DNA from 3 places in the Streptomyces sp. NPDC046866 genome. Region 1 is predicted to be linked to each of the others. Evidence: riboswitches for the same ligand, from Rfam matches in the RefSeq annotation. Region 1 holds a riboswitch; each other region holds the start of a gene.

Region 1 (9,985 bases):
GCGGGCGCCGACGGCGAAGAGGGCGTCGGTGACCGGGTTGTCGATGCTCTGCACGTTGCGGCCGCGCGAGGTCCAGCCCGCGCCGAGCGCCGCCATCGTCCGCGTGTACACGTCCGGGGTGTGGCTGCTGTAGTAGGCGCCGCCCTCCCCGCCCAGCAGCAGCGGATCGTTGCCCGACAGGGCCGGGCGGCTCGGGTCGGTGCGGTACGCGGGCCACCCGTCGGCCTCCGCCAGGGCCGCCGCCCGCGCGGTGTGGGCGGGCCCCCAGGACGGGTAGTCGTCCAGGCCGCCCAGCTTGCCGCGGTGGCCGAAGGCCGTGGTCGCCGCGGCCTGCCCGGCCAGCACCAGGACCAGCAGGGCCGCCGCCGGGAGCGCGGGCCGGCGCCGGGCCGGCCCCGGGCGCAGCGCCCACCAGGCCGCGCCGGCCAGGGCGAGCCCGCCGCCGAACAGCGCGAACCCCCAGGCGGTGGCCAGCGGGCTGCCGCTCGCGGCGAGGGCCGCCGCGGCCAGCAGGGCCGTCCCGGCCGCGAGCGCCCGGGGCCCGGGCACCCCGTGGGCGAGGGCGGCCCAGGCCGCGATGACGGCCACGCCCGCCAGGACGAAGGTCTGCCGGTACGGGCTGCCGTTCGGGGTGGCGAAGAGGTGCCAGGCCAGGTGGGCCGGCGTCCACTGGAAGGACAGCAGCACGGCCGCGGTCAGGCCGCCCCACGCCAGCCGGGTGCGCCGCGGCACGGCCCGGTGGAACGGCAGCGCCGCCACCAGCAGCAGGGTCCCCGTCCCGACGAACAGCGCCGGGGAGGAGAAGGAGTAGGTGCCGGGCAGCATCCGCGCGAACACGTCCGCCCAGGGCGCCGGCCGGAACTCCCGCGTCCACCCCGGGTAGGCCTGCCGGGAGCTGAGGAAGAGCGGCACGAGCACCGGCGCGGACAGGGCGATGCCCAGCAGCACCGCCCCGGCGGCGCGGGCCGCCGCGCCCACCCGCTCCCGCGCGGGCCGCCGCTCCAGCACCAGCCGTACCAGCAGCACCAGCGCCGCCCCCAGCGTGGCCATGTACGCGGTGTAGAAGTTCGCCGTCCAGCACACCGCCGCCACCAGGACGGCGGCGGTGAACCGCCGCCCGCGCAGCGCCCATTCGCCCGTCAGGCACAGCAGCGGGAAGGCGATCAGCCCGTCCAGCCACATCGGGTTGTACGAGGCCTCGATCACCGACCAGCCGCACAGCGCGTACGAGGCCCCCAGCAGCCCCGCCGCCCACCACCGCCCGCGGGCCTGCGTGCGCAGCAGCCAGGCCATCGCCGCCGCCGCGGCCGCGGTCTTGAGGACGGTGACCGCGTACACCGCGAGGTCGATGTCCTGGCGCGGGAAGAGCGCCACGAGCGGGGCGAACGGGCTGGTCAGATAGGTCCCGAGGTCGGGCAGGAAGCTGGTGCCGTAGCCGGACTGCCAGTTGAGCAGCAGCCCGCCGCGCGCCCGCCCGTGCAGCAGGTCCCACAGGTGGGCGTGGAAGGGGACGAACTGGTTGCCGAGGTCGTTGACGCTGCGGTGCCGGTGGCCGTACGGGAACACGCGGGCGGCCGCGTCCCCCGAGCAGACGGCCGCGGCCGTGACCAGGGCGGCGAGGACCGAGCCGGCCAGGCTCGCGCGGCGCGGGGAGCGGCGCGGGGACCGGGTCGGGGCGGGCCGTGACGACGGGGGCCTGGTGCGCGCCGAAGGGCGCGGCGGCGCGGCCGGCGAGGGGTGCGGGGTCGACATGGTGGGCCGACCTTGGCAGCGCCGGTGGACCGGGCGGTGGCCGCCGGGTGAACACGTACCCCAACACCCCGGGAATCGTTGGTCGAACCGGTGGCCCGTACCACCCTGACTGCATACCATCGATCACCGCACGGCCTTTGTGCACCGACGCACAATCTCCCGGCCCTGGAGGCTCCTTTGCACCGTCGCACAGCGCTCTCCGTATCCGCCGCCCTGCTCGTGGCGGCCCCCCTGCTGTCCGCCTGCTCGGGCCAGTCCCGCCCGGGCACCGCGGCCGTCGTCGGCGGCGAGCGGATCACCACCTCCGCCCTCCAGGCCCAGGTCAACGACGTCCGCACCGCGCAGAACCGCAGCGGGCAGTCCGCCGCCCAGCTGATCCAGGCCTCGCCCGGCCTGGAGCGGGTCAAGCTCAACAAGATGATCCAGACCGCCGTGCTGGAGCGCGCCGCGAAGGACGCGGGCGTGCGGGTCAGCCCGCGCGAGGTCGAGGAGTTCCGTAAGGCCCAGCTGGAGAAGGCCGGCGGCCCCGAGCAGCTGGAGGCGGCCGCCCTGGAGCAGGCCCACCTGGCCCCGGGCCAGCTGGAGGCCGACGCCCGCTTCAAGCTGCTGCGCGACAAGCTCTTCGACCACTACGGCAGCCAGGACAAGGCGCTGGAGAAGCTCGGCGCCGCGGCGAAGGCCCTGCACATCGAGGTCAACCCGCGCTACGGGGCCTGGGACGCGCAGCAGATCGTCCTCGGGGACCAGCAGACCCCGTGGATCACCCAGCGGACCCGGCCCGGGCAGGCACCCGCCGGAGCCTGAGGCGCGCCGCCGGAGGTAGGTTCGGAGGGTGAACGCCCACGCCGCCGAACCCGCCCGCCCGTCCGACACCGCCGCCGGCCGCGCCGCCGGCCCCGCCCCCGGTCCGGCCGACGGGGACGCCGTCGGCCGGATCGTGCTGCTCACCGCCAGCCACCGGGTCGCCCCCGGCCTGCTGTCCTGGCCCGCCTGGCAGACCCTGCACGGCGCGGACCGGGTGCTGTGCGCCGACCCGGGCCACCCGCAGCTGCCGTACCTGCGGGAGGCGGGCGTCGAGGTCGCCCTCGAGGCCCCGGACGCGCACGCCCTGGTCGACGCCTGCGCGGGCGGGCGCACCGTCGTGGTGATCCCGGCCGGCGAGGGCGACCAGCGCCTCACCGACGGCCTGGCCCGGCTCGCCGGCTCCGGCCGCGTCGCCATGCCCGACCTGGAGCTGCTGCCCGGCTCCTACGATCTGCCCGGCGCCCGGCTGCTCGACCTGGTGCAGGTGATGGACCGGGTCCGCCGGGAATGCCCGTGGACCTCCCGCCAGACCCATCGCGGGCTGGTGAAGTACGCCATCGAGGAGGCGTACGAGCTGGTCGAGGCCATCGAGGACGGGGACCGCGAGGAGCTGCGCGAGGAGCTCGGCGACGTCCTGCTCCAGGTGGTCTTCCACGCGCGGATCGCCGAGGAGGACCCCGACGAGCCGTTCTCCGTGGACGACGTGGCCGGCAGCCTCGTCGAGAAGCTGATCCACCGCCACCCGCACGTCTTCGGCGACGCCGAGGCGCAGACCGCGGAGGACGTCAGCGCCCACTGGCAGCGCACCAAGGCGGTGGAGAAGCAGCGCGCCTCCGTCACCGACGGGATCCCGCTGGGCCAGCCCGGCCTGGCGCTCGCGGCCAAGCTCGCCGGCCGGGCCCGCGCGGGCGGGCTCGCCGTGGAGCTGCCGGGCGGCGAGGGCATCGGGTACGAGCTGCTGCGGCTGGCGGCGCGCGCGGAGGCGGAGGGCGTGGACCCCGAGACGGCGCTGCGCGCCGCGGCCCGCGCCTACCGCGACGCGATCCGCGCCGCCGAGGGCCTCGACGCCTAGGTGTATTGACCCGCAGCGTTGTTCACGCTGGTCAGGGGTATGCCTGCGACCAGGCCTTTTCCACCTAGGGGGTCCAGGCGCTGCCGGAGGCTTCGGCGAGGGCGGCGAGCAGGCTGGCGCCCACGGCGGCGTAGTGCTCGGGGCCGGCGAGGAACTTGCGGTGGTCGCGGCCGAGGTCGTGGAGGTAGGAGGCCAGGCCCTCGTGCTCCAGGTGGGCGACGACGTGGGTGAGGGCGGCGAAGAGCCGGTCCCGCTGGCGCTGCATGTCCTCGGCGGAGGGCGGGAAGAGCGCGCGGATCGCGGGGTGGTGCCAGAAGAGGTGGGAGTGGAAGTACTTGACCGCGTGCTCGGCCCGTCTCTCCACCACCGCGAAGCTGCTCTTCAAGATCCTCACGTCCACAGGTCCGAAAGGAGGAGCGGCGTCCGTCGCGGCGTCAAGTGACGGCCGATCTGCGGACAGCCGTGGCGAACCCCCATAAGGGGTGCCGTGCGCCGCCCGGGATACCGTCGACCCGTGCACGAGCCGACCCCCGCCGCCCCCGAAGACCCCGCTGCCGCAGACGCCCCGGCCGCCCCGGCCCCGACCCTGTTCGACTGGGAGTTCGCGACCGACCCCTATCCCGCGTACGCCTGGCTGCGCGAGCACGCGCCGGTCCACCGCACCCGGCTGCCCAGCGGGGTCGAGGCCTGGCTGGTGACCCGGTACGCCGATGCCCGCCAGGCCCTCGCCGACCAGCGGCTCAGCAAGAACCCGGCGCACCACGCGGAGCCGGCGCACGCCAAGGGCAAGACCGGGATCCCGGGGGAGCGCAAGGCGGAGCTGATGACGCACCTGCTGAACATCGACCCCCCGGACCACACCCGGCTGCGGCGCCTGGTGTCGAAGGCGTTCACGCCGCGCAGGGTGGCGGAGTTCACACCGCGGGTGCAGGAGCTGACCGACCACCTCATCGACGGCTTCGCCGGGCGGGGCGAGGCGGACCTCATCCACGAGTTCGCCTTCCCGCTGCCGATCTACGCCATCTGCGAGATGCTCGGGGTGCCGCGCGAGGACCAGGACGACTTCCGCGACTGGGCCGGGATGATGATCCGGCACGGCGGCGGCCCGCGTGGCGGAGTGGCCCGCTCCGTCAAGCAGATGCGCACGTACCTCGGCGAACTCATCCACCGCAAAAGGGATGATCTGGGCAATGACCTGATCTCGGACCTGATCCGGGCGAGCGACCACGGCGACCACCTCACCGAGGCCGAGGCCACCGCCATGGCGTTCATCCTGCTCTTCGCGGGTTTCGAGACCACCGTGAACCTCATCGGCAACGGCGTCCACTCCCTCTTCAAGAACCCGGAGCAGCGCACACGGCTCCAGGCCTCCCTCGCCGCCGGCGAGCGCGGGCTGCTGCAGACCGGCGTGGAGGAGCTGCTGCGCTACGACGGCCCCGTCGAGCTCGCCACCTGGCGCTTCGCCACCCGTCCGCTGACGCTCGGCGGACAGGACATCGCGGTCGGCGACCCGGTGCTGGTGGTCCTCGCCGCCGCCGACCGCGACCCGGCGCGGTTCGCCGACCCCGACACCCTCGACCTCTCGCGCGCCGACAACCAGCACCTCGGCTACGGCCACGGGATCCACTACTGCCTGGGCGCTCCGCTCGCCCGACTCGAAGGACAGACGGCGCTTGCGACTTTGCTGACGCGTCTGCCGGATCTGGAACTCGCCGTTCCGTCAACTGACCTGCGTTGGCGCGGAGGTCTGATCATGCGTGGCCTGCGCACGCTTCCCGTGCGCTTCACACCCCGAAACAACTGAACGTTTTCTGAGACAAAGTCAACTCCTTGCTCAACTTGTGACAATCGTTCGAAGGCCGCTAGGTTCTGCCGTTACCCAGCCGTTATGCGAAAGGTGCATCACATGCGTTCCGGGAACGGCCGCCACAGACGCCCCCGCCAGGTACCCGCGATTGTCGTCACCGCCGGAGTCACGGGCTCCGCGCTGGCCCTGCCACTGCTCGCCGCCACCGGCGCGAGCGCGGCCGACGCCTCGACGTGGGACAAGGTCGCCGAGTGCGAGAGCGGGGGCACCTGGAGCGCCAACACCGGCAGCGGTGCGTACGGCGGGCTGGCGTTCACCCAGGAGCAGTGGCAGAGCGCGGGCGGCCTGGAGTTTGCCGAGCGGCCCGACCTGGCCAGCCGGTCCCAGCAGATCGCGGTAGCCGAGCGCGTGCTCGGCGACCGGGGCCCCGAGGCCTGGCAGAACTGCGCGGCCTCGGCCGGGCTGACCAAGGACGCCCCCGCGGCGGACGTGGACCCGGGCGCCGCCGGCGACCACCGCGCCGTCGGCGCCAGCCCGAGCCGCCCGGACGAGAAGGTCCCGGCCGGCGGCAACGGCGGCCGGGCCACCGACTTCGGCGCCCCGACCCCCGGGCCCACCTTCACCCTCCCGCCCGCGCCGCAGGCACCCGTGAGCGGCCTGCCCGTCATGCCCGACCCGGACGTGCCGGCCCAGACGCCGCTGCCGGGCACCCCGGGCACCCCGACCGCGCCCACGACGCCGACCGCGCCCGGTACGGCGCCCACCGCCCCGGTGAACCCGGCGGACCCGACCGCCCCGGTGAACCCGGCCGACCCGGCCAACCCGGGGGCGCCGACGGCCCCGGGCGCCACCCCGTCCGCCCCCTCGGCCGCGCCCGCCCCGGGCGCCTCCGCCGACCCGGCCGCCATACCGGACACCTCCGCCACCGGCAAGCACCGCGGTGCGCCCGCCGTGGAGACCCCGGCCCCCTCGTACACCGTGAAGGAGGGCGACAGCCTCGCCACCATCGCGGACGCCAAGGGGGTCAAGGGCGGCTGGAGCGCCCTGTACCACGCCAACGAGCAGGTCATCGGCGGTGACGCCAACCTGATCAAGCCGGGCCAGAACCTGGATCTAAGGTAGCTATAACGGCACTTCGGGCACCCGGAAAGCGTCGTATGCCCGGTTCGTTCAAATGAGACATGCGTCTCTTCCGGTCAACTGGCGTGTCCTGTCCGCAACCTTGGGCAAACCACCCTCTCACCTGCGCAAACGCCCTTGCGGGGAGCGCAAGTAGGGGCCCTCCCCCGCCGAAGTTCCTCGTTGAACATCGGCGGGGGACCTGTCTACCTTCTGAATCGCCCGCCACCGCGGGCCCCTTCGACCGCACCGCCGAATCCTGCCGGCGGCCGGGGGGAACACACGTCGCGTCACGCGCCGAAGGCAGGAGCGGGGGAACCAACGAAGGCGCCGGGAACGACCGTTCGAAGACGGTCGCCACCGGCTAGGGGTGAAGACGCGCCACGTGCGCGGCCGGGCAACTCATCCGCCCGAACCCGACAGCTCACCTCGCAGGCGTCGGTGAGGAGAACTCCATGCTGCTTTCCGGCAAGGGCAAGCACCGCCGCGCCACCGCCATCGAGCGGACCACGCGCATCGTCACGCTCGCCGGTGTCGCCGGTGTCGCCGTCGCGGCCCCGCTGATGACCGCCGGCTCCGCGTCCGCCGCCACCGCCTCCGAGTGGGACCGCGTCGCGCAGTGCGAGTCCGGCGGCAACTGGTCCATCAACACGGGCAACGGCTACTACGGCGGCCTCCAGTTCTCCGCCTCCACCTGGGCCGCGTACGGCGGCAAGTCCTACGCCCCGCAGGCCAACCAGGCCTCCAAGGCGCAGCAGATAGCCATCGCCGAGAAGGTCCTCAAGGGCCAGGGCAAGGGCGCCTGGCCGGTCTGCGGCAAGGGCCTGTCGAACTCCGCGTACTCCGGCGGCGGCTCCACGAGCACCCCGAAGCAGACGCCGAAGACCGAGACGAAGAAGACCGAGACCCAGAAGGCCGAGACGCCGAAGACCCAGCCGAAGAAGGAGACCCCGCGCTCCGAGGCGCCGGTGACCCGCTCCGAGCGCGGCGACTCTGCGGCCATCAAGACCGGCAACGGCTCCTACGAGGTCAAGTCCGGCGACACCCTGGGCTCCATCGCCGACGCCAACGGCGTCAAGGGCGGCTGGCAGAAGCTGTTCGAGCTGAACAAGGACATCGTCTCGGACGCCGACCTGATCTACCCGGGCCAGATGCTGAAGCTCAGCTGACCCCCCCCGCACCTCCCGCGCGTGCCGTGACGGCACGCGCACACCCCGCCGCCCGGCGCGTACCCCTCACGCGCCGGGCGGCGGCGCGTCCGCCGGCGGGCGGACGCCGTGCGACAGCTGCCCGCCGGCGGCCGGAGGCCCCGAAACCAGGGGTCCTATGTCCCGGAAGCGGGGTATTCGGGCTCTTTTTCGTCCCAGGACCCGGGCGGTCGGCCAGCCGACTGCCGGGAGCCGGTTAGGCTCTAGGCGGCAAGGCCATCCCACGGCCGTACCCGCCACCGCACACCCAGCGTCACATCCCAGAAGGAGATGCTCGTGCCGTCCATCGACGTCGTCGTAGCCCGGGAAATCCTGGACTCCCGAGGCAACCCCACGGTCGAGGTCGAGGTGGGCCTCGACGACGGCAGCACCGGCCGTGCTGCTGTTCCGTCCGGCGCCTCCACCGGTGCCTTCGAGGCCATCGAGCTCCGTGACGGTGACCCCAACCGTTACCAGGGCAAGGGTGTCGAGAAGGCCGTCCTCGCGGTCATCGAGCAGATCGGCCCGGAGCTCGTCGGCTACGACGCCACCGAGCAGCGCCTGATCGACCAGGCCATGTTCGACCTGGACGCCACCGACAACAAGGGCTCGCTCGGCGCCAACGCCATCCTCGGCGTCTCCCTCGCCGTCGCGCACGCCGCGTCCGAGGCCTCGGACCTGCCGCTCTTCCGCTACCTCGGCGGCCCGAACGCGCACCTGCTGCCCGTTCCGATGATGAACATCCTCAACGGCGGCTCGCACGCCGACTCCAACGTGGACATCCAGGAGTTCATGATCGCGCCGATCGGCGCGGAGTCCTTCTCCGAGGCCCTGCGCTGGGGCACCGAGGTCTACCACACCCTCAAGTCCGTGCTGAAGGGCAAGGGCCTGTCCACCGGTCTGGGCGACGAGGGCGGCTTCGCCCCGAACCTCGGCTCCAACCGCGAGGCCCTGGACCTCATCCTCGAGGCCATCAAGCAGGCCGGCTACACCCCGGGCAAGGACATCGCGCTCGCGCTCGACGTCGCCGCGTCCGAGTTCTACAAGGACGGCAAGTACAACTTCGAGGGCCAGGCCCGCTCGGCCGCCGAGATGACCGAGTACTACGAGGAGCTCGTCTCCGCGTACCCGCTCGTCTCCATCGAGGACCCGCTGTTCGAGGACGACTGGGCCGGCTGGAAGGTCATCACCGAGAAGCTCGGCGCCAAGGTCCAGCTCGTCGGCGACGACCTGTTCGTCACCAACCCCGAGCGCCTCGCCCGCGGCATCGAGGAGGGCACCGCCAACGCCCTGCTCGTCAAGGTCAACCAGATCGGCTCGCTGACCGAGACCCTGGACGCCGTCGAGCTCGCCCAGCGCAACGGCTTCAAGTGCATGATGTCGCACCGCTCCGGTGAGACCGAGGACGTCACCATCGCCGACCTCGCCGTCGCCACCAACTGCGGCCAGATCAAGACCGGCGCCCCGGCCCGCTCCGAGCGCGTCGCCAAGTACAACCAGCTGCTGCGCATCGAGGAGATCCTCGACGACGCCGCGGTGTACGCGGGCCGCAGCGCGTTCCCCCGCTTCAAGGGCTGACGGTCCCTGAGCCTCCGTACGTCCCCGCACTCGGTCCCGTACCGTGTGCGGGGACGTATTGCGTAGTACGGACAGAGGGGAGGCGGGAGCAATGGCCGGGAACCGGGATCGGTTCTCCACCTTCTCCACCGCGACCAGGCTGAGGCAGCTCGGCGAGCGGACCGCCGCCCACGTCTACCGCTCGCAGAGCCGCCGCCAGGTCCGCCGCAGCCGGCTCACCGGCCGGGCCGCCCTGCTCGTGCTCGTCCTCTGTACGCTGGTCGTCGCCCTGGCGTACCCGATGCGCCAGTACGTCTCCCAGCGCTCGGAGATCGCGGAGCAGCAGCGGGCCGCCGCGGCGGCGAGCAAGCGCCTCGAACGCCTGCGCGACGAGAAGGCCCGCTGGCAGGACAACGCCTATGCGGAGCAGCAGGCGCGCAAGCACCTGCACTTCGTGCGGCCGGGCGAGATCGGCTACATCATGAACGATCCCGGCGCCGAGGCGGCGGAGCACCGCCGCACCGGCCGGGCCGGGTCCGACCGGCCCTGGTACTCCAACGTCTGGGACGGCGTGGACAAGGCCGACCGCCCCGGCGGCTGAGCCGCGACCGACTCGGCAGCGGACGAGCAGCACGAGCGCACGAGCAGTAAGAGCAGTAAGAGCAGCACGAGCAGTACGAGCAGCAC
Region 2 (9,985 bases), on a different contig from region 1:
GCCCGGGGTGTAGGACTCGGGGTTGGCGACGACGCGGCTGAGCACCACCGAGGAGATGCTGGCCAGCTTCACCGACTCGGTGGAGGTGGTCGCGTACGGGGACGGGGACCCGGCGTCGGCGGCCTGCTCGTCGGTGTGGCTGACGATGAAGCGGTTGTCGGTCAGGACCAGGACGGTGACGTGCCGGCGGACCTCGTTGGAGTCGAAGGTGGTCTCCTGGTGGACCAGGTACGACGAGATCGGCTCGCCGCCCACCGCGGCCTCCACGGCCTCGGCCACGAGGGCCGGGTAGTAGCCGCTGCGCTCGATCGCCGTGCGCAGCCCCTGGGTCGTCGTACCGGATTTCGCCATGGGGTCCATCCTAAGGCCCGCACGGGGCGCCCCGGCCGCCCCTGACCCGCTCAGTAGCTGGGGAGCGTCCGGGGGCCGAGGTCGGTGCGGGCGGGCGGACGGGCGATGCGGACGGCGGCGCTCAGCACCGAGAGCCCCTCGGTCGCCACCACGACGGGTTCGAGGGTGACGCCGACCACCTCGGGGTGGGCGTCGACCAGCCGCGACAGCCGCAGCAGCAGCTCCTCGAGGGCGGGGGTGTCGACGGGGTCGCTGCCGCGCCAGCCGAACAGCAGGGGCGCGGTCCGGATGGAGCGGATCAGTCCGGCGACGTCCCGGTCGGTGGCGGGCACGAGGCGGTGGGCGGTGTCGCCGAGGAGCTCGGAGGCGACGCCGGCGAGCCCGAAGGAGAGGACGGCGCCGGCGGCCGGGTCGATCACGGAGCGCACGACGGTGTCGACGCCGCGGGGCACCATGGCCTGGACGACGGGCAGCAGCTCGGCCGGGGTCCCGAGGAGGTCGGTGAGCTCGTCGTACGAGCGGCGCAGTTCGGCCTCGGTCGTCAGGTCCAGGCGTACGCCGCCGAGGTCCGCGCGGTGGCGCAGGTGCGGGGCGGTGGTCTTGAGGGCGACCGGGTAGCCGAGGGCCTCCGCGGCCCGGACCGCGGCGTCGGGGGTGGGCGCGGGCAGCGTGGGCAGGACCCGGATCCCGTAGCGGGCGAGCAGCTCGGCGGCGTCGGCGTCGGGCAGGGTGAGCACCCCGTCGCCGAGCCCGGCGCCGGGGCCCGGGCGGCCGGCGCGGGCGGCGAGTCCGGCGGGGGCGCCGAGGGCGGCCGCTGCGCCGGGGCCGGGGCCGGCCTCCGCGGCGCTGTCGGCTGCGGCGAGGAGGCGGGCGAGCTGCGCGGCGGCCCCGGCCTCGTCGATGTCGTCGTACTCGGGCACGTGGCCGGCGTCGGCGTTGGCCCGCCGCCACTGGGCGTAGCGGACGGCTTCGGCCACGGCGCGCACGGCCCGCTCGGCGGCGGGGTAGGCGGGGATGTGCACGTCCTCGCGGGCGAGGGCGTCGACGAGCTCGGCCAGCTCGACGTTGACGACCGCCACGGGCTTGCCGGGATGCGCGGCCGCCGCGTCCCGCAGGGCGTCGGCCAGGTCGTCGGCGCCCGCCTGCTCGCTGACCCAGGGGATCGCCGTGACGACCACGGCGTCGTGCGCGTCGGAGGCCAGGGCCGCGGCCAGTGCCTGCCCGAAGTCCTCGGGGGAGGCGGCCGTGGTCAGGTCGAGCGGGGCGCCGGGCCGCAGCCCCTGGGCGAGGCAGGCGTCGTACGTGAGGAAGCCGAGCGACTCGGAGTTGCCGAGGATCGCCACGCGCGGCCCGGCGGGCAGCGGCTGCGAGGCCAGCAGCAGCCCGACGTCGACCAGTTCGGTGACGGTGTCGACCCGGATCACGCCCGCCTGGCGCAGGAGCGCGGAGACCGTGGTCTCCGGCAGCCGGGTCCCGGGCACGACGTGGCCCGCCGGGGTGTGGCGGCCGCCCTTGGCGACGACGACCGGCTTGACCGCGGCGGTGCGCCGCGCGAGGCGGGTGAACTTCCGCGGGTTGCCGAGGGTTTCGAGGTACATGAGGGCCACGTCGGTGGCCTCGTCCTCGTACCAGTACTGGAGGATGTCGTTGCCGGAGACGTCGGCGCGGTTGCCGGCGGAGACGAAGGAGGACAGCCCCTCGCCGCGGCGGAGCAGGGCGGACAGCAGGGAGATGCCGATCGCCCCGGACTGGGTGAACAGCCCGATCCGGCCCCGGACGGGAGCCGGGAAGGGCGCGAGGGAGGCGTTGAGGGCCACCTCCGGGGCGGTGTTGATGATGCCGAAGGCGTTGGGCCCGATCAGCCGCATCCCGTACGAGCGCACCTGGCGGACCAGTTCGCGCTGGCGGTCGAGGCCGGCCCGGCCGCTCTCCCCGTACCCGGCGGAGAGGACGACGAGCCCCTGTACGCCGTGCTCCCCGCAGGCGGCGACGACCTCCGGGACCCGCTCGGCGGGGACCGCGACGACGGCGAGGTCGACCGGGGCGTCGATGTCGGCGAGGGAGCGGTAGGCGCGGACGCCGTCCAGCAGGTCGCCTTCCATGCCGGGGGCGCGGGCCTCGTTCACGGCGTAGAGGTGGCCGCGGAAGCCGCTGTCGCGGAGGTTGCGCAGGGCCGCCGCGCCGACGCCGCCGCCGGAGCGGCTGGCACCGATGACGGCGACGGAGCCGGGGGCGAGCAGCCGCTGGACGGAGCGGGCCTCGGCGCGCTGTTCGCGGGCGCGCTGGACCGCGAGGGACTCGGCGGTCGGCTCCAGGTCGAGGGTCAGGTGGACGGAGCCGTCCTCGAAGGTGCGCTTCTGCTGGTAGCCGGCGTCCGTGAACACCTTGATCATCTTGGTGTTGGCGGGCAGCACCTCGGCCGCGAAGCGGCGGATGCCGCGCTCGCGGGCCACCGCGCCGATGTGCTCCAGCAGTGCGGAGGCGACGCCGCGGCCCTGGTGGGCGTCCTGCACGAGGAAGGCGACCTCGGCCTCGTCGGCGGGGCCGGAGGCGGGCCGGCCGTCGGAGCCGATCCGGTCGTAGCGGACGGTGCCGATGAACTCCTCGCCGACGGTCGCGGCGAGGCCGACGCGGTCGACGTAGTCGTGGTGCGTGAAGCGGTGGACGTCGCGCTCGGAGAGCCGGGGGTGCGGGGCGAAGAAGCGGTAGTACTTCGACTCGTCGGAGACCTGCTCGTAGAAGCTGACCAGCCGGCCGGCGTCCTCGGTGGTGATGGGCCTGATGCGGGCGGTGCCGCCGTCGCGCAGGACGACGTCGGCCTCCCAGTGGGCCGGGTACGCGGGGTCCGACGCGGTGGTCATGCGGCGATCTTAAGGCCAGAGCGGGCCGGGGAGCTCCTGCGCGGCGGAGGCGGCAAGCCGGGGCGAATCGGTGCAAGCTGGGGTGGTCGGCACCTCGGGAGGCCCGGACCGGAGGCCGGTCGGAGCACCCGGGACCTTGTGGGATAGTGGTCTAGACAACCGTAAGAACCTGAAGGGCATCACCATGGCAGAGCGCCGCGTCAACGTCGGCTGGGCCGAGGGCCTGCACGCTCGTCCCGCCTCGATCTTCGTTCGGGCGACGACCGCTTCCGGGGTCCCGGTGACCATCGCGAAGGCCGACGGCACCCCCGTCAACGCCGCGTCCATGCTCGCGGTGCTGGGCCTGGGCGCCCAGGGCGGCGAGGAGATCATCCTGGCGTCCGACGCCGAGGGTGCCGAGGCGGCCCTGGACCGCCTGGCGAAGCTGGTCGCCGAGGGCCTCGAGGAGCTCCCTGAGACGGTCTGACCCTTCGGGTTCCCCCGCGCGGACGGCGCGGGAAACCACAGGAGCCGCGGCCACCGGGAATTTCCGGTGGCCGCGGCTCCTGTCGTTTGCCCCTCAGGACCGGGGCGTCGAAAAGACACGAAGAAAGAGCGCGGAGAAAGGCACAAGGAATACGTGCACAAAAAGCGCGCACCCGGTGCCCGCGCACATACGCCGCCCCTTTGCATCCCCCTTCATACGCGGGTTCTGTTAATGGGAGCCGCTCGCCATGTTTACGGCACGTTGCGAAGTCCTCACCCGCAGCCGGTAGGCCCCCGCCGTCCGGTCCGCGTGCCCGGCGGTCAGCGCCCGCGCCCGCTCGGCGTCGCCGCGCGCCACCGCGTCCACGATCGCCCCGTGCTCCGCCCAGCACTCCACGGGCCGCTGCGGCGCCTGCACCGCGTACATCCAGGCGACCTTGTGCCGCATCTGGACGAGCAGCGCGATCAGCCCGGGGCTGCCGGAGGCCTGCGCCAGCGTCTCGTGGAACCAGCTCCCCAGGGCCCGCAGGTCCTCGCCCTGGCCCTGGCGGGCCCGCTCCTGTCCCAGCCTGACCAGCCCGCGCAGCACCTTGAGGTGGGCCTCGGTGCGGCGCCGGGCCGCCCGGGTCGCAGCCAGCGGCTCCAGCAGCATCCGCAGCTCCAGCAGGTCGGCGGCCTCCTGCTCGGTCGGCTCCGCAACGCAGGCGCCCGCATGCCGGCGGGTGGTCACGAACCCCTCGGACTCCAGCGTCCGCAGGGCCTCGCGGACCGGGACGCGGGAGACGCCGTAGCGGCGGGCCAGCACCTCCTCGGTCAGCCGCGCGCCCGGTTGGAATGCCCCGGAGACGATGTCGTCGCGGATTGCAGTGCATACCGCGTGCGCGGGAATACGCAAGACCGGACCTCCGCCCATTTCTCCGCCTTTTCCGGCTGCCCGGGCGTCTTCGCCGCCGCCGTACCGGGATCGTACTGAGACTCTATTGCAATACGCGGAATTTTCCGAGCGCAGGCGGAAATCGGCTTCTCTTTTGAGCCGCAACGCGAGAACCCCGGCTCGGCGAGCCGGGGTTCTGTGCGAAGCGGTGCAGCGGTGCAGCGGGGCTGCTCGACGCCGCGTCGGGTCAGAGGTCGACGCCGTGGCTGCGCAGGTACGAGACGGGGTCGATGTCCGAGCCGTACGTGGCGCCGGTGCGGGCCTCGAAGTGCAGGTGCGGGCCGCTGGAGTTGCCGGTGGAGCCCGACAGGCCGATCTGCTGGCCCGGGGTGACCGTCTCGCCGACGGAGACGCTCAGCGAGGACATGTGGCCGTACTGGGTGTAGGTGCCGTCGTTGTGGCGGATGACGACGTTGTTGCCGTACGCGCCGCCCCAGCCGGCCTCGACCACGGTGCCGGCGCCGACCGCGTGGACCGAGGTGCCGGAGGCCGCGTGGAAGTCGATGCCGGTGTGGCTGCCGGAGGACCACATGCCGCCGCCGGCGTGGTACTGGGTGCTGATGTAGGTGTCGTCCAGCGGCGAGACGAAGGTGTTGAGGCGCTTGCGCTCCTCCTCGCGGGCGGCGCGCTCGGCGGCCTCGCGCTCGGCCTTCGCCTTCTCCTCGGCCTTCTGCTTGGCCTCGGCGGCGCGGGCTGCGGCGTCGGCCTCGGCCTTGGCCTTGAGGGCGGCGGCCTCCGCGGCGTTGCGCTGGGCGTCGGCCTGGGCCTCGATCTGGCCCTGGAGGTCCTCTGCGGTGACGACCGCGTTCAGGCCGGTGTCCTCCATGGAGGGCTTGTGGTCCGTAGCGGCGAACGCCGGGGCTGCGAGAGTGCCCACCACGCCGGTCGTGGCGAGGGCGGCGACGCCGGCGTAACCGGCGGTCTTGCGGCTCAGGCGGCTGGAACCACGGTGCTTGCCGGCGGCACGACTGCCAAAGGCCATGGAGGGGCTGATCCTTTCCTTCCTTCTCGCCTACCGGGTTAGCTGACGGGTTCGGAGCAGGAAGGTCTCCTACGGGCCCCTCTGGCGAGGCGGCCCGATTCACCCCAGGGACTGTGGGTCCCCGGCTCCCCAGGCTCGCGCCTGACGGGGACTCGGCGATCGCTGCCCGGTGCCGCGGGTGCGGCGCGTACAAACCGACGGACAGCACGCCCGACGCTAGGCGGATCATCAGTCAATCGCCAAACAGACGCGCGGTTTTGTTGCGTACGCCACATCCCATACGAGCAACCTTGGGGCCAATTGGACATAAAGGGCCCCGATGGCCAAGCCATCGGGGCCCTTCGACTTTCGCCGTGCGCCGACGCGTCAGCGGCGCACCACCGGGTCATCGACCGTGCGGCGCCGGTCAGTTGGTGACGACGGTCACCTCTCCGATGCCCAGCGCGCGCACCGGCTCCTCGATCTGCGAGGCGTCACCGACGAGCACGGTGACCAGGCGGTCCACCGGGAAGGCCTTGACGACCGCCGTGGTGGCCTCCACGGTGCCCGTGTTCGCCAACTGGGCGTACAGCCGGGCCTGGTAGTCGTCCGGCAGCTCCTGCTCGACCTGGTCGGCGAGCGTGCCCGCGACGGCGGCGGCCGTCTCGAACTTCAGCGGGGCCACCCCGACCAGGTTCTGCACGGCGACGTCCCGTTCGGCATCGGTCAGACCCTCCTCGGCGAGGGTGCGCAGCACCTTCCACAGGTCCTCCAGCGCGGGGCCGGTGTTGGGGGTGTCCACCGAGCCGCTGATGGCGAGCATCGAGGCCCCGCGTCCGTCGGCGGTGGAGCGCAGCACCTGGCCGAACGCGCGCACGCCGTAGGTGTACCCCTTCTCCTCGCGCAGCACCTTGTCCAGGCGCGAGGTGAGGGTGCCGCCCAGGCAGTACGTGCCCAGCACCTGAGCCGCCCAGACGCTGTCGTGCCGGTCCGGCCCGATCCGGCCGATGAGCAGCTGCGTCTGGACCGCGCCGGGCCGGTCCACGATGACCACCCGGCCGGTGTCGTCGGCGGTCACCGGCGGCACGGGGCGGGCCTCGGCGGTGTCGCCGGTCCAGGCGCCCAGGGTGTCCGCCAGCACGGCGTCCAGGTCGATGCCGGTCAGGTCGCCGACGACCACGGCGGTGGCCGTGGCGGGGCGCACGTGGGCCTCGTAGAAGGCGCGGACGGCCGCGGAGTCGATCCGGGCGACGGTCTCCTCGGTGCCCTGGCGCGGCCGGGACATGCGCAGGGAGGCCGGGAAGAGCTGGCGGGAGAGCTCCTTGGCGGCGCGGCGCTGCGGGTTGGCCAGCTCGTGCGGGATCTCGTCGAGGCGGTTGCGCACCAGGCGGTCGACCTCGCTGTCGGCGAAGGCCGGCGCCCGCAGCGCCTCGGCGACCAGGCCCAGGGCCTTGTGCAGCCGGGAGGCCGGGACCTCCAGGGAGACCCGCAGGCCGGGGTGGTCGGCGTGGGCGTCGAGGGTGGCTCCGCAGCGCTCGAGCTCGGCGGCGAACTCCTCGGCGGAGTGCTTGTCGGTGCCCTCGGACAGCGCCCGGGCCATGATGGTCGCCACGCCGTCCAGGCCCTCGGGCTCGGCGTCCAGCGGGGCGGCGAGGTTGACCTCGACGGCGACCACCTGCTGGCCCGGGCGGTGGCAGCGCAGCACCGTCATGCCGTTGGGCAACGCACCGCGCTCGGGGGCCGGGAAGGCCCAGGGGCGGGCCTCGCCGGCCTGCGGCCGCGGGTGGAAGGTCATCGTGACGGCTGCGGTGTCGCTCACTGCTCCGCCCCCTCGTTCTCGTTCTGGTTCGCGGCGTCGTCATCGGCAGCGGCGTCGGCCGCGAGGGGCTCGTACACCAGCACCGCGCGGTTGTCGGGGCGCAGCCGGGCCGCGGCCACGGCCTGCACCTCCTCGGCGGTGATGTCGAGGACCCGCTGCACGGCGGTCAGGGCGAGCTGCGGGTCGCCGAAGAGGACGGCGAAGCGGCACAGTTCGTCGGCGCGGCCGGCCACGGTGCTCAGCCGGTCGAGCCACTCGCGCTCCAGCTGCGCCTGGGCGCGCTCCATCTCCTCGGCCGTCGGGCCCTCGGCGGCGAACCGGGCGAGCTCCTCGTCCACGGCGGCCTCGATGGCGGGCACCTCGACACCGCTGGAGGTCTTCACGTCCAGCCAGCCCATGGAGGGGGCGCCGGCCAGGCGGAGCATGCCGAAGCTGGCGGCGACGGCCGTCTGGTCGCGGCGTACCAGGCGGTTGTGCAGCCGGGAGGACTCGCCGCCGCCGAGGACGGTGAGGGCCACGTCGGCGGCGTCGCACTCGCGGGTGCCGTCGTGCGGCAGGCGGTAGGCGGCCATCAGCGCGCGGGCCGGGACCTCCTCGACGATCTCCTCGCGGAGCTCGCGGCCCATGATCTCGGGCAGGCTGCCGTCGCGCGGCGGCTTCTTGCCGTCGTGCGAGGGGATCGTGCCGAAGTACTTCTCGATCCAGGCCAGGGTCTGGGCCGGGTCGATGTCGCCGACGACCGACAGCACCGCGTTGTTCGGCGCGTAGTACGTGCGGAAGAAGGCGCGGGCGTCCTCCAGCGAGGCCGCGTCCAGGTCGGCCATCGAACCGATCGGCGTGTGGTGGTACGGGTGGCCGTCGGGGTAGGCCAGGGCGGTCAGCCGCTCGAAGGCCGTGCCGTAGGGGACGTTGTCGTAGCGCTGGCGGCGCTCGTTCTTGACGACGTCGCGCTGGTTCTCCATGGACTCCTCGTCCAGGGCGGCCAGCAGCGAGCCCATCCGGTCGGCCTCCAGCCAGAGCGCGAGCTCCAGCTGGTGGGCCGGCATGGTCTCGAAGTAGTTCGTGCGCTCGAAGCTCGTGGTGCCGTTCAGCGAACCGCCGGCGCCCTGGACCAGCTCGAAGTGCCCGTTGCCCGGTACGCTCGCCGAGCCCTGGAACATCAGGTGCTCGAAGAGGTGAGCCAGACCGGTGCGCCCCTTGACTTCGTGGCGCGAGCCGACGTCGTACCAGAGGCAGACGGCGGCGACCGGGGTCAGGTGGTCCTCGGAGAGCACCACGCGCAGGCCGTTGGCCAGCCGGTGTTCGGTCGCTGTCAGGCCGCCGGAGCCGGCCTGGGCTGTGGCCGTGTGACCCATGGGCATGTGGTCCCTTCGATCGCGATGCAGAGATTTGTGTCAGACCTGCCACTGTATGCAAGCGCGTCGGGCACCGGGGAAGTTCCCGGCTCAGGCCTGGGTCGGAGTCGGCGCTGTCGGAGCCTCGGGCCACAATGGTCCGCGACACCCCGGCGGGCCCGTCCGGGCTCCCGGCCCCGACCCCGCCCGACGCCCTACCCCGCCAGACCCCCAGCACACCTTCTTTCTTGGTTAAGGAGCCGCGCAGCGATGGCCCGCCGCAGCACGAAGACCCCGCCGCCGGAGGATTTCGAGGAGAACATCCTCGACATCGACGTCGTCGACGAAATGCAGGGCTCCTTCCTCGAGTACGCGTACTCGGTGATCTACTCCCGCGCCCTGCCCGACGCCCGGGACGGCATGAAGCCGGTCCACCGGCGCATCGTCTACCAGATGAACGAGATGGGCCTGCGCCCCGACCGCGGGTACGTCAAGTGCGCCCGCGTCGTCGGCGAGGTCATGGGCAAGCTGCACCCGCACGGCGACGCGTCGATCTACGACGCCCTCGTCCGCATGGCGCAGCCCTTCTCGATGCGGCTGCCGCTCGTCGACGGCCACGGCAACTTCGGCTCCCTGGGCAACGACGACCCGCCGGCCGCCATGCGCTACACCGAGTGCCGGATGGCCGACGCGACGTCACTGATGACGGAGTCGATCGACGAGGACACCGTCGACTTCACCGCCAACTACGACGGCCAGGAGCGCGAGCCGGTCGCGCTGCCCGCCGCGTACCCGAACCTGCTGGTCAACGGCGCGTCCGGGATCGCGGTCGGCATGGCCACCAACATGCCCCCGCACAACCTGGGCGAGGTCATCGCGGCCGCCCGCCACCTGATCCGCTACCCGCAGGCGGACCTGGAGGCGCTGATGCGCTTCGTGCCGGGTCCCGACCTGCCCACCGGGGGCCGGATCGTGGGCCTGTCCGGGATCAAGGACGCGTACGAGAACGGCCGCGGCACCTTCAAGATCCGCGCGACGGTGTCCGTGGAGGACGTGACCGCGCGCCGCAAGGGCCTGGTCGTCACGGAACTGCCCTTCACCGTCGGCCCCGAGAAGGTCGTCGCGAAGATCAAGGACCTGGTCGGGTCGAAGAAGCTCCAGGGCATCGCGGACGTGAAGGACCTGACCGACCGCGCGCACGGCCTGCGCCTGGTCATCGAGGTCAAGAACGGCTTCCACCCCGAGGCCGTGCTGGAGCAG
Region 3 (9,985 bases), on a different contig from region 1:
CCTGCGCGCCCAGCAGGTCCTGCGGCAGGACCAGCACCGCGAGCACGCCGCCGTAGATGTTGGACTTCAGCTCGACGGCGATCCCGTGCCGCCGGGCCAGCGCGGAGACCACGAACAGGCCGATCCGCCCGTCCGCCAGCAGGTGCCGGACGCTGACCTGGTCGGGGTCGACGAGGAGGGCGTTCATCCGGTGCTGCTCGGCCGCCGGCATGCCCAGGCCCCGGTCCTCCACCTCGACCGCGATGCCCGCGGTGACCCGCTCGGCGCGCACCACCACGTCGGTGTCGGGGGCGGAAAACACCGTGGCGTTCTCGATGAGTTCGGCCAGCAGGTGCACGACGTCGGCGACGGCGTGGCCGCGGACCGTGCCCCCGGCGGGTGGGACGACCTTGACCCGCGTGTACTGCTCGACCTCCGCGACGGCCGAGCGCAGCACCTCGCTCAGGTCGATGGGCCGGGTCCACTGGCGGCGCGAGGCGGCGCCGCCGAGGACCGCGAGGTTCTCGGCGTGGCGGCGGATCCGGGTGGCCAGGTGGTCGACGTGGAAGAGCTCCTTGAGCAGGTCGGGGTCCTCGACGGTGTCCTCCAGCTCGTCGAGCAGCGAGATCTCCCGGTGCACGAGGGACTGCAGGCGGCGCGCGAGGTTGACGAAGACCTCGACCTTGCGGTCGCTGTCGGAGGGGGCCGCGGGGCCGGCCAGCCGGACGAGGGTGGTGTGCGCGAGCTCGCGGGCGCCGCGCAGTTCCTGGGAGAGCAGCCAGAACTCGTCAACGCGTTCGGGGTCGGTGCCGGGCGGCGGCGCGGTCGGGCCGCCGCGCACGGGCCGGGGCGGGGGCTCGCCCCGCTCCAGCCGGTCGGCGGCGGCGCGCAGCTCCTGGCGGCCGCGCACGCTGGAGCGGCGCAGGGCCTCGCAGCGGTCCCGTACGGCCTTGGCTGAGCGCTGGGCCCCGAGCAGGGCGGCGGCGAGGGCGCCGACGGCGAGCAGGGCGCAGCCGAGGAGGACGGGCCAGAGCCGGGCGTCACGGTGGCCGGAGCCGCCGCCGAGCTGCAGGGTGAAGATCACCGCGGCGGCTCCGCTGAGACCGGCGGCGAGGGTGGGCAGCACGGCGGCGCGCACCAGCTGGGGCCGTATCTGCCGCCCGGGACCGGTGGCGGCGTGTCTCGACGGGGCGTGGCGGGCAGCGCGGAGTCCGGACATCGGCGTCCTCTACGTGGGGCCCGGGCCACCAGGGGTTCCGGGGCCCGGTGTTGATCACCGGATACCCACGCTAGACCGCAGGATCCCGCTGCTGACAGCCAGTTGGGGAACTTCACCGGGGTGCTTCCCGCTCCCGCGGGAGCGCTCGTACGGCCGCCCGAATCCGCCGGGAGCGCGTGTTCGGGGCCGCGGCCCTGCGGGGCGAGCAGGACCCTCCGGCGAGCGGCGGCTCGCACTCCCCGCCCCGGCCGCGCGGTCCGCCCCAGGCGTGGGCCGTATGGCGGGGGCTCCGCCCCCACACCCCCGCGCCTCAAACGCCGGCGAGGCTGAATTGGCCGCCCCACACCGCCCAGTACGAGCGACACCGGCGGGGCTGGCAACGCCGGGCCACAGCGCCCAGTACGGGCCCAAGCCGACGAGCCCGGCACGGCGCCCGGCCCACTGGCAAGTGCGGCACCGTTTCGGGGTACCACCCCGCGTCTCGAACCCCGGCGGGGCTGGTAAATGCCGGGTCACAGCGCACCGTACGGGCCTGGCTCAGGGAGCGGCCCGCTGACGGGCGCGGCGGTGCGCCGCGCCTCGCTGCCGGCAGGGCCGGAGTTGCCGGGCCGCAGCGCCCGTGCGAACCGGCTCGGTGCACGGCCCGCCGCCAAGCGCGGCACCGTTTCGGGGTTACCACCTCGCGCCTCGCACGCCGGCGGCGCTCGGAATGCCGGGTCACAGCGCACCGTACGGGCCCGGCCGCCGGGCCTCGAATGCCGGCGGGGCCGGAGTTGCCGGGCCGCAGCGCCCGTACGGACCTGCTCGGTGCACGGGACGTGTGGCGGCGGTGTCATCGCGTCCCCGGGCCTCGGGCGCGGCCGGAGTTGCCGGGTCGCAACCACGCGGTGCGGGGTGCGGGGTGGTCGGGTCCGGGCGGAGCCCGGGGAACGGGCGAAGGGCGGGTAAGGGAAAAGCCCCGCAGGGCCGACCCGCCGCAGGGCCAGCCCGCCGCCGAACCGAACGGGCGCCGGACCCCGAACGGGCGCCGGACCCCGGACGGGAGCGGGACCGAACGAGCCGGACCCCCGGACGGGCGCCAGACCGGGCATGCGCCGGACCGGACGGGGACCGGACCGGCCGGGGACCGGACCGAACGGAAGCCGGACCCCGGACGGCCGGCGGACCGGACGGGCGGCGGGCCCGGGCGGCCGGCGGAGCGGGCGGGTCGGCGGGCGGCGGAGCGGGCGGGTCGGCGGCGTCCGCCGGTAGGGCGTGGCGGGCACGGGGTCGGGTCGGCTGCCGGCCGGGGGCGCGGTTACGAGCCGACGGTCTCCGGTTCCTCCCGGGCGGCGGGCGGTTGCGGCTCGGCGGCCGCCGACGGCACCGGCGGAGGCGCTGCCGCAGCCGCGGCGGAGGCGGCGAAGGGCCGCCACCACGGCTCGGCCGGGGCGTCGGCGGCGCCGGGCTCGAAGGGCTGGCCCGGGATGGGCAGCGCGACGGCGGCCCCCAGGTCCTGCGCCGCGGCCAGGGTCCCCTCCCCCGGCTCCTCCCACGGGTGCGGGGCCAGGTTGAAGGTGCCCCAGTGGATCGGCAGCATCGTGCCGTGCGGGATCCCGCCCTGGAGGTCGAGGTGGGCGCGCATGCCCTCCTCGGGGGTCATGTGGATGTCGGGCCAGTACTCCGAGTACGCGCCGATCTGGATCATCGTGGCGTCGAAGGGGCCGTGGGCGGCGCCGATCTCCCGGAAGCCGGGGAAGTAGCCGGTGTCGCCGCTGTGGAAGATCCGGTGCTCGTCGCCGGCGACGACCCACGAGGCCCACAGGGTGTGCTGCTGGTTGCGCAGGCCGCGGCCGCAGAAGTGTCGTGCGGGGGTGGCGGTCAGGGAGAGCCCGGCGATCTCGGTGGTCTCGTTCCAGTCGAGCTCGCGCAGCCGGTCGGCGGACACGCCCCAGTGCTCCAGGTGCGCGCCGACGCCGAGGGGGACGGCGAAGACGGTGTCCGTGCCGGCGAGCTGCTTGACGGTGGGCAGGTCGAGGTGGTCGTAGTGGTCGTGCGAGATCACGACCGCGTCGACCGGCCCGAGCGAGGCCAGCGGCACGGGTACGGGGTGCAGCCGCCGGGGCCCGGCGAAGGGGAAGGGGGAGCAGCGCTCGCCCCACACGGGGTCGAACAGCACCCGGCGCCCGTCGATCTCGGCGAGGACGCTGGAGTGCCCCATCCAGGTCAGGCGCAGCCCGCTCACCGGCGGCTTCGCGAGCTCGGCGAGCGTCGTGGGGTAGACGGGGACGGACGCGGCGGGGCTGCGCCGGATCCGCTGCTCCTTGCGGAAGTAGGTCTTCGCGAACTCCAGCATGGAGCCGGAAGGCCTGGTCCGGGCCCCCACCGGGTTCTGGAACACGCCGTCGGCGAAGTTCGGCGAGCGCCGGATGCGTTCCAGCCGTGCGCCGGACGGATCCGCCCCGAAGGCTTCGGGGCGCAGGGCGCGCAGCCGGGGACGCAGGGGAAGGGAGCCGGTCAAGGCGCCTCCTGGGAGGTGGGGTGGACGGGAGCAGGCCGGGATCTCGCCCGGCCCGCCACCATCCCAACGCCTCGCGGCCCCGAAGGATTCCGCATCGTACGGTCCGCTCCACTGCCCACGGCTCCACGACGGCCCGTACAAGGCCTGCGGAGGCAGGAGCCGGCCGCCGCGTGAGGGGGCCGGAGGGCTACAGCGGGAGCAGGTCGGGCCGCTTCGCCTCGACGTGGTCCCCGGAGGACTCCCCGCGCAGCCGGCGCCCGATCCACGGCACCAGGTGCTCGCGGGCCCACTGGATGTTGCCGCGGGTCACGTCCACCGAGCCGCGGGGCTGCTGCGGCGGCCACGGCTGGTCGGGGTCGGCCGGCACCCGGAGCCCGAGCACCTGGGCGGCGCGCAGGGCGACCCGGGTGTGGCCCTCGGGCGACAGGTGGAGCCGGTCGTCGTCCCAAGCCCGCCGGTCCTGGACGGACTTCAGCGACCAGAGGTCGAGGACCGGGCAGTCGTACCGGTCGGCGATGGCGCGCACGTGCGCGCTGTACGTCGCCACCTTGCCCCGCAGGTGCTTGAGGACGGGCACGCCGCGGGTGTCGAAGCCAGTGGTGATCATGACCTGGCCGACGGAGCCGGCGAGGTCGGCGACGGCCGCCTCGAACCGCTCCGCCACGGCGTCCGGGTCGCTGCCGGGCCGGATGATGTCGTTGCCGCCTGCGCAGAAGGTCACCAGGTCCGGCGCGAGCTCCTTGGCCCGCGGGACCTGTTCGGCCACGATCTGGTCGAGGAGGCGCCCCCGCACGGCGAGGTTCGCGTACCGGAACTCGCCTTCCGGGCGCTGGTCGGCCAGGAGTACGGCCAGGCGGTCCGCCCAGCCGACGAAGTTCCCCCCGGGTCCCGGGTCCCCCACGCCCTCGGTGAAGCTGTCCCCGATCGCCGCGTACGAGCCGATGGTCCTGTCGTACTTCTTCGTCGTCTCTGTCATCGTCGTCGCTGCCACGGGACCATATCCTCCACCCCGGATCGTGACCTACGCCACCGTAGGAAGGGGTTGACGGACCGTGATCTATACCACCGGGCAGGTGCGGAATAACAGCGCGTGAGGCCGGGGCCCCCCTCGGGTCCCGGCCCCACGCGGGTCTCACGCCTCCACAGCGGCGGTCAGATGCTGACGCCCTTCGAGCGGAGGTAGGCCAGCGGGTCGATGTCCGAGCCGTACGCGGGGCCCGTGCGGACCTCGAAGTGCAGGTGCGGTCCGGTGGAGTTGCCGGTGGAGCCGGAGAGGCCGATCTGCTGGCCCGCGGTGACGCTCTGGCCGACGGAGACGGACAGCTGGGAGAGGTGGCCGTACTGGGAGTACTTGCCGTCGGCGTGCCGGATGACGACCTCGTTGCCGTACGCGCCGCCCCAGCCGGCGGAGACGACGGTGCCCGCACCGACCGCCTTGACGGTGGTGCCGGAGCTCGCGATGAAGTCGACGCCGGTGTGGTAGCCGCTGGACCACATGGCGCCGGGGGTCTTGTACGGGGTGGAGATACCGCCGCCGACGGGGGCGACGAAGGCGGCGGCGGGGGCGGCGGCCTGCGGGGCCTTCCCGGCGGGCGCGGCCGCCGGGGCGTCCCGGTCGGCGGCGGGCGCCGGGGCCTTCTCCTTCGGCGCGGCCGCTTGCGCGGCGGCGGGCTTCCGGGCCGGGGCCGCGGCCGGGGCGTCGGCCGCGGCGGCGTCGGTCGCAGCGGCGTCGGTCGCAGCGGCGTCGGTCGCAGCGGCGTCGGCCTTCGCACCGAGGGTCAGCTTCAAGCCGGGGTGGATCAGCGACGGGTCGGTGCCGACGGCCTCGCGGTTGTCGGCGTACAGCCGCTCCCAGCCGCCGGGCAGGTGGCGGTCGGCGGCGATGGTGGAGAGGCAGTCGCCCGGCACGACCGTGTAGACGGACGGGGCGGCCCGGTCGGCGCCCTGCGCGGCAGCGGCCGGCTGGGCGGTCCGCAGCGACACCGGCAACGGGACCTGCGGGGCGGTGGCGGGCGCAGCGGCCGGCGCGGCCGCGTGGGCGCCGGCGGCGCCGATCAGCGGCAGGGCGAGGGCGGCGCCACCGGTGCCGGCGAAGGCGAGACGCCGGGCTGTCGAGGGGGACTTGGGACGGCGGTGCTTGCCCTGTGCCGGCATGGCGCATTCCTCTCCGTCGCCTGCGAGGTGAGCTGTCGGGTTCGGACTGGAGATGTCCGGCCGGACACGGACGCGAGCGGCGCGTGTACGGCTTCACCCCGAGCTGCTCCGTATGGAGGAGATCCAAAAGAGAGCAGCGGCCTACCTGGTTCCCCCGCTCCTGCCGCGCATGAATGGTCGGGTCGGTTTTCCGGACGGCGGCAGGATCAGGCGGTCCATCCGGATCGATCGCGAAGGTAATCGAGTTCGGCCTCGCGGAACAAGCCGTGAATTCCTGACGGATTCACAGAAAGGGGCGGCCGGCAGAATTCCCGGTCACCCTCCGTCCATTCCCCGGAGCCAACGGCCTTTACGGCCGGGCCATTCGGAATCGGCGATCAGGCACTCACGGTCACCGTATGATCTGGCTCACGCCCGTTGCGCCCGATCTGGCCACCGCGAACGGCAAGTTGGGCCCAAGCAGTGCAATTCGGACACCACGACCCTGTCGGAGGAGCTCCCGTGACCCAGCAGATACCCCCGCCCCCGTCGGCGCACCGGATACCGGAGCCCGAACTGTCCGGAGTGCGCAACTTCCGCGACGTGGGAGGGCTGCCGACCACCGACGGACGACGGGTCAGGCCGGGACGACTCTTCCGAAGCGGACATCTCGCACATGCCACCGAAACCGATGCAGAATTCCTCGCCTCCCTCGGGCTCCACACCGTCTTCGACTTCCGCAACGAGGTGGACCAGGCCCTGGAGGGCCCCGACGTCGAGCTGCCGGGCGTGCGCAACGTCAACATCCCGCTGTCCGACCCGGCCGCCGGCAAGGACTTCTGGACGATCGTCCGCGACGGCGACGTCGAACAGCTCCGCGGGATCCTCGGCGACGGGAAGGCCGCCGCCCGGATGACGAAGGCGTACCGCGCGATGGTGCTGGAGCGCACCGCCGAGCACAGCCGGGTCCTGCACGCCCTCGCCGACGACAGCGTCCCGGCGCTCATGCACTGCGCGGCCGGGAAGGACCGGGCGGGCCTGTCGATCGCCGTCACCCTGCTCGCCCTCGGGGTGGAGCGCGAGGCCATCACCGCGGACTACCTGGAGTCGAACGCCCCCCACCGCCGCTACCGGGTGCGCCGCAGCAGCGGTGCGCCCGAGGCCCGCTCCCCGGAGGTGATGGAGCTGCTCGCGCCGCTCTTCGACGCCCGCACCGCCTACCTCGACGCGGCCTTCGACGCCATCGACGAGCGCTGGGGCGGGGCCGAGCGCTACCTGGCCGAGGGCCTGCGCCTCGCCCCCGCAACCCGCGCCCGCCTGCGCGAGCAGCTCCTCCACTAGCGCCGCCCCGCCGAGGCCGTCGCCCACACCGTGGAGGTGAGCCGCCGGGCCGCGGCGACCCGACCGCCCGACCCGGCCGCGGGCCGTCAGCCGCCGCCGACGGCCTGCTTCACCAGGGTCCTGCCGAAGTCCCACATGAGTCCCCCGCCGCCGTGGGCCTCGTCCATGACCGCGCGGAACGCCACGACGAACCGGTCGATGTCGGACTCGTCCACGACCAGCGGCGGAATCAGTTTGATCACCTCCAGGTGGTCCCCCGAGACCTGGGTCAGGATCCGGTGCTTCTGCAGCAGGGGCACCACGACCATCTGCGCGAACAGGCCCTTGCGGGCCGCCTGGAGCATCGTCCACCGGCTGCGCAGCCGCAGCGAGGCGGGCCGGCCGAACTCGATGCCGACCATCAGGCCGCGCCCGCGCACCTCGTGCAGCAGCTCGTACTCGTCCACGAGCGCCGCGAGGCGCCCGCGCAGCAGGTCGCCCATGGTTCGGGCGCGGGCGACGATCCCCTCGTCCTCCATGACGGAGAGCACCGCGAGCCCGGCCGCCATGGCCTGCGCGTTGGAGCCGAAGCTGGCGGAGTGCACCAGCACCCGGTCCATGGACGAGTAGACCTTCCGGAAGATCCACTCCCGGCCCAGGGTCGCGCCGACGGGGACGTAGCCCCCCGACAGGGCCTTGGCCACGCACACCAGGTCCGGCTCCACGCCCGGCTCGTGCTGGTACGCATAGAAATCGCCGGTCCGCCCCAGGCCGGTCTGGACCTCGTCGGCGATCAGCAGCGCCTTGTGCCGGCGCAGGCACTCCTGCGCCGCCGCGAGGAACCCGGGCGGGGCCGCGTGCACGCCCTTGCCCTGGATCGGCTCGACGACGAACGCGGCGACGTCCCCGCGCCGCAGCTCGCGCTCCAGCGCGCCCAGGTCGCCGAGCGGGATCCGGGTGTCGGGCAGGAGCGGGGCGAAGCCGTCGCGGAACCCGCTCTCCCCGTTGACCGAGAGGGACCCGGTGGTCAGCCCGTGGAAGGCGTGGTCGCAGTAGAGGATCCTGGGCCGCCCGGTGGCGTACCGGGCGAACTTCAGGGCGGTCTCCACGGCCTCGGTGCCGCTGTTGCCGAAGAAGACCCGCTCCAGGTGGGGGCTGTGCGCGAGCAGCCTCTCGGCCAGCAGCCCGGGCAGCGGCGGGCAGTCGAAGCGGGTCAGGTCGGCGAGATCGGCGTCGAGGACGTCGTGCAGGGCGCGGCGGACGACGGGATGGTGGCGACCCAGGCCCATCACCCCGAACCCGGCCAGCATGTCCAGGTAGTCGTTGCCGTCGGCGTCCCAGAAGTGGGCGCCCTCGGCCCGCTCGTAGACCTTGTCGAAGCCGATGGTGTGCAGCATCCGGGGCAGCTGGGGGTTGAGGTGGCGGGCGTGGAGCTCGTAGCGCTCCGCCCCGCGCTCGGCCAGCAGGGACTTCAGGTCGAACTCCGGGCGGCCCTGCGGCGGGCTGGCGGGGGCGCTCACGACGAGGCGTCCCTGCTGCCGCCGATGGTCTCCCGCGCCGCGCGCAGGGACTCCTTCAGCGATCCCATGGTGGCGAGGACGGCGGTGGGCTCGTAGCCGCAGTGCGCCATGCAGTTCGCGCAGCGCGGGTCCTTCCCGCGGCCGTAGGCGTTCCAGTCGGTCTCCTCGATGAGCTCGCGGTACGTGGGCACGTATCCGTCGCTCATCAGATAGCAGGGGCGCTGCCAGCCGAAGAGCGAGTAATTCGGAATGGCCCAGGCGGTGCACGGGAAATCGGCCTTGCCCTCGAGGAAATCCAGGAAGAGCGGGGAGTGGTTGAGCCTCCAGCGGCGCCGGTTCCCGCCCGCGAAGGCCTTCCGGAAGAGGTCCCTGGTCTGTTCGACGCCGAGGAAGTGCTCCTGGTCGGGTGCCTTTTCGTAGGCGTAGGCGGGCGAGATCATCATTTCGTCGACCTTGAGGTCGTCGTTGAGGTAGTTGAGCACCTCGATGACGGTCTGCGGGGTGTCGGTATTGAAGAAGGTGGAGTTGGTGGTCACCCGGAACCCGCGCCGCTTGGCCTCCTTGATGGCCGCGACCGCCTCGTCGAAGACGCCTTCCTTGGCGACCGACTCGTCGTGCCGCTCGCGCAGTCCGTCGATGTGCACGGCGAACGCGAAGTAGGGCGAGGGGGTGAACTTCTCGATCTTCTTGCGGAGCAGCAGGGCGTTGGTGCAGAGGAAGACGTACTTGCGCCGGGCCACCAACTGCCGGACGATCTCGTCGATCTGCGGGTGCATCAGCGGCTCGCCGCCCGCGATGGACACCATGGGCGCGCCGGATTCCAGGACGGCGCCGACCGCCTGGGCCACCGGCATGCGCTGCTTGAGCACGCCGGCCGGGTGCTGGATCTTCCCGCAGCCCTCGCAGGCCAGGTTGCAGGCGTAGAGCGGCTCGAGCTCGACGATCAGCGGGAACTTCTCCCGCTTGCGGAGCTTTTGTTCGAGCAGATAGGTCCCGACCCTGATGGACTGTCGCAGCGGCATGGCCATCTGGCTCACCTCCTGGGGAGCAGCAAAGAACGGTGCCAGTCATGAAAAGCGGGCATCACGGCACGCAGTACGCGGAAGGCCGATATTCCACCGCGGACCGTGCCGATACGGACGAGCTCGTGCTCCGGAGCGTCGACGACCACCCGGACGGCCGCAACCGGGCGGTGCGGCCCGGGCGGCCCGGCCCGGGTGGCGGCCCACAGGGTGGCCGCGGACTCCATGTCGACCGCGATGGCGCCGCCGGCCCGCAGCTGCGCGCGCTCCTGGCCGCGGACGACGTGGTCGG

What was found. Region 1 has a riboswitch for cyclic di-AMP ahead of AB0953_RS10415 (transglycosylase family protein). Riboswitches for the same ligand answer to the same signal wherever they lie in the genome.
Positions count from the first base shown of each region.
Region 2: another riboswitch for cyclic di-AMP. It lies ahead of AB0953_RS23565 (M23 family metallopeptidase); the one in region 1 lies ahead of AB0953_RS10415 (transglycosylase family protein).
Region 3: another riboswitch for cyclic di-AMP. It lies ahead of AB0953_RS05640 (LysM peptidoglycan-binding domain-containing M23 family metallopeptidase); the one in region 1 lies ahead of AB0953_RS10415 (transglycosylase family protein).

Region 1 covers NZ_JBEYXN010000005.1:57,353-67,337, reverse strand. The annotation lists gene AB0953_RS10445 (YfhO family protein) at 1-1,752, opposite strand, end outside; gene AB0953_RS10440 (SurA N-terminal domain-containing protein) at 1,930-2,556, shown strand; gene AB0953_RS10435 (nucleoside triphosphate pyrophosphohydrolase) at 2,585-3,628, shown strand; gene AB0953_RS10430 (globin domain-containing protein) at 3,693-4,022, opposite strand; gene AB0953_RS10425 (cytochrome P450) at 4,215-5,432, shown strand; gene AB0953_RS10420 (transglycosylase family protein) at 5,535-6,557, shown strand; cyclic di-AMP (ydaO/yuaA leader) riboswitch at 6,840-7,007, shown strand; gene AB0953_RS10415 (transglycosylase family protein) at 7,010-7,723, shown strand; gene eno (phosphopyruvate hydratase) at 8,033-9,319, shown strand; gene AB0953_RS10405 (septum formation initiator family protein) at 9,411-9,899, shown strand.
Region 2 covers NZ_JBEYXN010000017.1:78,435-88,419, reverse strand. The annotation lists gene AB0953_RS23585 (DUF5998 family protein) at 1-351, opposite strand, end outside; gene AB0953_RS23580 (GNAT family N-acetyltransferase) at 402-3,212, opposite strand; gene AB0953_RS23575 (HPr family phosphocarrier protein) at 3,397-3,678, shown strand; gene AB0953_RS23570 (GntR family transcriptional regulator) at 3,907-4,572, opposite strand; gene AB0953_RS23565 (M23 family metallopeptidase) at 4,799-5,593, opposite strand; cyclic di-AMP (ydaO/yuaA leader) riboswitch at 5,607-5,761, opposite strand; gene AB0953_RS23560 (pitrilysin family protein) at 6,000-7,367, opposite strand; gene AB0953_RS23555 (pitrilysin family protein) at 7,388-8,746, opposite strand; gene AB0953_RS23550 (DNA topoisomerase IV subunit A) at 8,996-9,985, shown strand, end outside.
Region 3 covers NZ_JBEYXN010000002.1:493,818-503,802, forward strand. The annotation lists gene AB0953_RS05625 (ATP-binding protein) at 1-1,198, opposite strand, end outside; gene AB0953_RS05630 (MBL fold metallo-hydrolase) at 2,496-3,698, opposite strand; gene AB0953_RS05635 (SGNH/GDSL hydrolase family protein) at 3,886-4,674, opposite strand; gene AB0953_RS05640 (LysM peptidoglycan-binding domain-containing M23 family metallopeptidase) at 4,851-5,852, opposite strand; cyclic di-AMP (ydaO/yuaA leader) riboswitch at 5,857-6,042, opposite strand; gene AB0953_RS05645 (tyrosine-protein phosphatase) at 6,354-7,172, shown strand; gene AB0953_RS05650 (aspartate aminotransferase family protein) at 7,259-8,671, opposite strand; gene hpnH (adenosyl-hopene transferase HpnH) at 8,668-9,699, opposite strand; gene AB0953_RS05660 (1-hydroxy-2-methyl-2-butenyl 4-diphosphate reductase) at 9,705-9,985, opposite strand, start outside.